One region of the Paenibacillus sp. VMFN-D1 genome, then DNA from elsewhere that is predicted to be linked to it. Evidence: riboswitches for the same ligand, from Rfam matches in the RefSeq annotation. Region 1 holds a riboswitch; the other holds the start of a gene.
What was found. Region 1 has a riboswitch for S-adenosylmethionine ahead of metA (homoserine O-acetyltransferase MetA). Riboswitches for the same ligand answer to the same signal wherever they lie in the genome.

Region 1 (2,402 bases):
GCGGAGCCTGATTCGGATCGTCGTTCGGGTAGTAGTTGACCGGAATTTTCATGTCCATGCCTTTGGCGATATCACGCTCATACTCCCATTTCAGCGAGTCCGGATCGTATTCGGAGTGGCCTGCCACAAAGATCTGCTTGCCGTCCTTGCTTGCTACCATATGGATGCCGGCTTCCTCTGACTCCGAGAGGATCTCCAGCTCCTCCACATGCTCGATATCCTCGCGCCGCACCTCGGTGTGGCGGGAGTGCGGTACATAGAATACATCGTCGAAGCCGCGGAGAAGCTTCACATTGTTCTTCATCACCCGGTGCGGGAACACGCCGAAGCATTTCTCCTTCAGGTCCCACTTGGGAATGCCGTAGTGGTGGAACAATCCCGCCTGGGAGGCCCAACAGATATGCATCGTCGAAGTGACGTTCGTTTTGGTCCAGTCCATAATCTCGCGGAGCTCATCCCAATAGTTCACGTCTTCAAAATCCATTTTTTCGACCGGCGCCCCGGTGATGATCATACCGTCAAAACGGCGGTGCTTCACTTCCTCGAACGTTTTGTAGAACGACTTCAGGTGCTCCGAAGGCGTGTTCTTGGAAATATGAGAGCCCGGATGAAGCAGCACAATGTCGACCTGCAGCGGCGAGTTCCCAAGCAGGCGTAGAAGCTGGGTTTCTGTCGTTTCCTTGGTCGGCATCAGATTGAGAATCGCGATGCGCAGCGGACGGATGTCCTGGTGATACGCTTTGGTATCGTCCATGACGAAAATATTTTCCCGGGTAAGAACTTCTTTCGCCGGTAAAGTGTCGGGAATCTTGATCGGCATCGTTATCATCTCTCCTTTTTTCTGAAGACCGCGAAAATCGTAGCTTGAGAAGAAGCCGAGTATACAAAAATGACCTTTCCCATACAAAAGAGAAAGGTCATTACACGCTCATTACCGCGCCTCTCTCATCTGTCAGGAGACAACGCCTAAAGGCCGCTGCCATGCTCCTGCAAGAATTAGCACCGTGCGTAAATACCGCCGGTTGCCGGGTTTCATCGGGCTAGTCCCTCCACCTGCTCTTGATAAGATTTCGCTGTATTCAATTTTTCATTGTCTTGTTCCTTACTTTAAATCATAAGCCCATCCTTCGTCAAGACGCGGATTTGTCATTTTCGGCAGCATTTCGTGCACCGATCGAAGGTCGCTTCCATACCCTGTTATCGGGACCTGCCGGCCGCCATTTTGTTCTTGAAAGGAATAAAACCCGGCGTTATACTAGACAAGTGTTTCATACCCCGATATGACTGAGGTGACATGAAAGATGGAAGGCGACCCGAGCCCGAAGCTGAATGCATGGAAAACACAACTGCATAGACCTGAGATCAGCTTGCCGGCAGAGGGAAGTTATCGTTTTCATGCCCGTACGTTTATTCAGTACTCCCCCAAATCCCGCTGACCGGCAGCGCTGATTTCTTTTCTATGCTCAAACATCTTGAGCAAGGAGTGAAGTCATATGAAAATCCGGTTGGTAAACGAAGGAGTATTTACTCCGATCGATGACCTGCAAACTGTACTAACCCCGCCTTTGGCCGGCTTTTACTGGATCGATGCCGACGTCGACGACCTCGAGGAGCTGCAGCCGCTGTTTTCGCTGCATGATCTGGCGGTTGAAGACTGTCTCAGCGAAGAGGAGCAGCGCCCGAAGATCGAAATTTACGAAAACCACTATTTTATCGTGGTCAACAGCATCCGGTTTGACGATGAGGAGATTTTTCTGCGCGCACTGAACGTTTTCCTCGGAAGACACTTCATCATTACGGTGACGAAACAGAAAATCAACGAGCTGCGGACGCTGAAGCCGATCCTGTGGGAACAGGAAGTCAGCGGACCGGACCGTTTTCTGTACCTGCTGATCGACCTCGTGGTTGACAACTACTTTGTGGTCGGCGACCGGATCGAAGCCAAAATCGAGAAGCTCGAAGAAGACATTCTCATGCACACGAAAAAGTCCCATTTGAACGAAATTATCGGTCTGCGAAGCGAGATTCTGTGGCTGAAAAAAGTGCTGGGTCCGCAAAAGGATGTCATCAATACGTTAAATAAAAAAGACCTCCGGCTGATTGACGATCAGCTGCAAAAATATTTCAGCGACATTTACGAAAATGCGGTCAAAATTTCCGAAACATTCGATACGTACCGCGATCTGATGAGCAACTTGCGCGAGGCCTACCAGTCAAGTATCGCCAACCGCGCGAACGAGATCATGAGAGTGTTTACGGCCATGACCGTGATCTTCATGCCATTGACGATCATTACAGGAATCTATGGCATGAACTTCGATAACATTCCGGAAATTCATTGGAAATACGGTTATTTCATGATCCTCGGCATCATGCTCGTCCTTGGTCTCGGCATGGTTGTC
Region 2 (2,402 bases), on a different contig from region 1:
GATGCCATCGAAACGATGGTGGAGACGATCCATTTGCTCCAGAACGAGATCGAAAAGAATGAGGATCCCAGCCATGATTACCGCAAACTGGAGATATGGACACGCGGTTTGGTGTCTTCCCTGGATGAATTGGAGCAGAGCTGGTATGCCGCTTCCTTTTTCCGTCAATCGGTCAAGGCCGGTTATGTGGATGACATGACGATTGAGGAGCAGGCCGAGTACGCCAGGTACGTATACTTCTATAAAAACGGGTTTATCCGCGTGTTTTCCGTTCTGGACAAGCTCGGCACGGTGCTCAATGATCTGTTTGATCTGAACACGCAGAAGACCAAACCGCATTTTTCCTATTTTACGGTGCTCCGGCAGTTTCACTACATGAAAACCCATGAAGGCCTGGCCGGGCAGCTGTCAAAGATCAAGGACGAATACAAGAGCGCCCTGAACGTGCTGCGCAAACGGCGCAATGCGGAGGTTCATTACATGAACTCCGAGATGCAGGATGACTTGTGGCAGCGGCACCAAGGTCTTAAGGATAAGGTTGAGCTGGAGGATCTGGACCAGCATTTGAGCGAGCTGAAGCAGGGGCTGGACATGGTATGCAAGTCGCTCTCGGCATCCTTTCATTACGCCAACAAGCTGTGGAAAAAGGAAGGCATGCATCCATAAAGGGATACAACAAATTTCCTTTTGACAAAGTGGGCAAATATATCTATACTGTAAAAATGAAAACACGTCATCATTAATTTCATAATCTTTTCTTATCGAGAGAGGCGGAGGGACAGGCCCGATGAAGCCCGGCAACCGATTTGAGCACGGCATCCGCCGTTACTCGAATGTCATGGTGCTAATTCCTACAAGCTGCAGCTTGAGCTGCAGGTTGGCAGATGAGAAGGCAGCGACTTTTACAAATAAGGGAGCCCCTTTTCTGATTCTGTCAGAGGGGCTTTTTATTTTGCCTGGATTCGATAGAATAGACTGGTCATTTAGATAGATTATGCGAACCCTATTCGGGTAGGATAGGGGGAAGAGAGGGGGCCCTTCGGTTGATCGAACTGAAGCAGCTGACGAAAAGGTACGGCCAAGGGGCAAAGGCGACGGAGGCTTTGTCCGGGCTGAACCTCAGCATTAATAAAGGAGAAATTTTCGGCGTGATCGGCCACTCGGGCGCAGGGAAGAGCACCTTGATCCGGTGCATGAACCTGCTGGAACGCCCGACCTCCGGAGAGGTATGGGTAGGCGGCGTCAATCTGACGGGCCTGAGCAAGCAGCGGCTGCAGAACGAACGGCGGAAGATCGGGATGATTTTTCAGCATTTCAATCTGCTGAGCTCTGCAACGGTGTATGACAACATCGCCTTTCCGCTGCGGTTAGCCCGTAAGGGCAAGGCGGAGGTGGAGGCCAAGGTTAACGAGCTGATCGCGCTGGTCGGGCTGGAAGCCCATCGCAATAAATATCCGGCCCAGTTGTCGGGAGGCCAGAAGCAGAGAGTGGGCATCGCCCGCGCGCTGGCCAGCGATCCGCAGGTGCTGCTGTGTGACGAAGCGACTTCGGCGCTCGATCCGCAGACGACGGATTCGATTCTGAAGCTACTGCTGGACATTAACCAGAGGTTTAATCTGACGATTGTCCTGATCACTCATGAGATGCACGTCATCCAGAGCATCTGCGACCGGGTAGCTGTGATCCATCAGGGCGGCATCGTTGAAGAGGGAGCGGTCACGGACGTATTCCTGAAGCCGCAGCACCCCGTGACCAAAGATTTTGTCCGCGGGGAGCAGAGCCAGGGCGAACCGCTTGAGCTGGCTGCCCAGGCTTCCGGAACGGGTTCGGCGCAGGCTGTGAAAATTACGTTTCTCGGCAGCAAAACGTACGAGTCCATCCTGTCCCGGACCGTGCGCGAGACGGGGGCGGATTTCGCCATCCTGCAGGGCACCATTTCCACCATTAAAGATACCCCGTACGGGCAGCTGATTGTCCGCTTTGAGGGCGGACGGGATCAGATCGATGCGACGCTCGCGAAGCTGAGCGAGCAAGGGCTTGACGTGGAGGTGATGAACTGATGTGGGGTTTGGATTTTTCCTCGGTTGACTGGAACGAGATTGGCGTAGCCACCCTGGATACGCTGAAAATGCTCGGGGCTTCCGCGGTGTTCACCTTTATCCTCGGCCTTCCGATCGGCGTCGTGCTGTTTATGGCATCGCGCTCGACGACGGGCTGGGTGCGTGCCGTCTATGCGGTCATTTCCTTTATCGTGAACATCCTCCGTTCGGTCCCGTTTATCATCCTGATCGTCGCCCTGATCCCGGTCACGAAAGCGATTGTCGGCGTCACCTTCGGGGTGCTGGGGACGATTCCGCCGCTGGTGATCGGCGCTGCGCCGTTCTTCGCCAGACTGGTGGAAA

Region 2: it holds a riboswitch for S-adenosylmethionine, as region 1 does, so the genes downstream of both, C7820_RS29650 (methionine ABC transporter ATP-binding protein) here and metA (homoserine O-acetyltransferase MetA) in region 1, are expected to answer to the same signal.

The regions. Positions count from the first base shown of each region.
Region 1 is NZ_QRDU01000002.1:491,343-493,744, reverse strand. It holds gene metA (homoserine O-acetyltransferase MetA) at 1-820, opposite strand, end outside; SAM riboswitch class I at 943-1,069, opposite strand; gene corA (magnesium/cobalt transporter CorA) at 1,494-2,402, shown strand, end outside.
Region 2 is NZ_QRDU01000006.1:222,096-224,497, forward strand. It holds gene C7820_RS29645 (Cthe_2314 family HEPN domain-containing protein) at 1-666, shown strand, start outside; SAM riboswitch class I at 756-891, shown strand; gene C7820_RS29650 (methionine ABC transporter ATP-binding protein) at 1,044-2,060, shown strand; gene C7820_RS29655 (methionine ABC transporter permease) at 2,060-2,402, shown strand, end outside.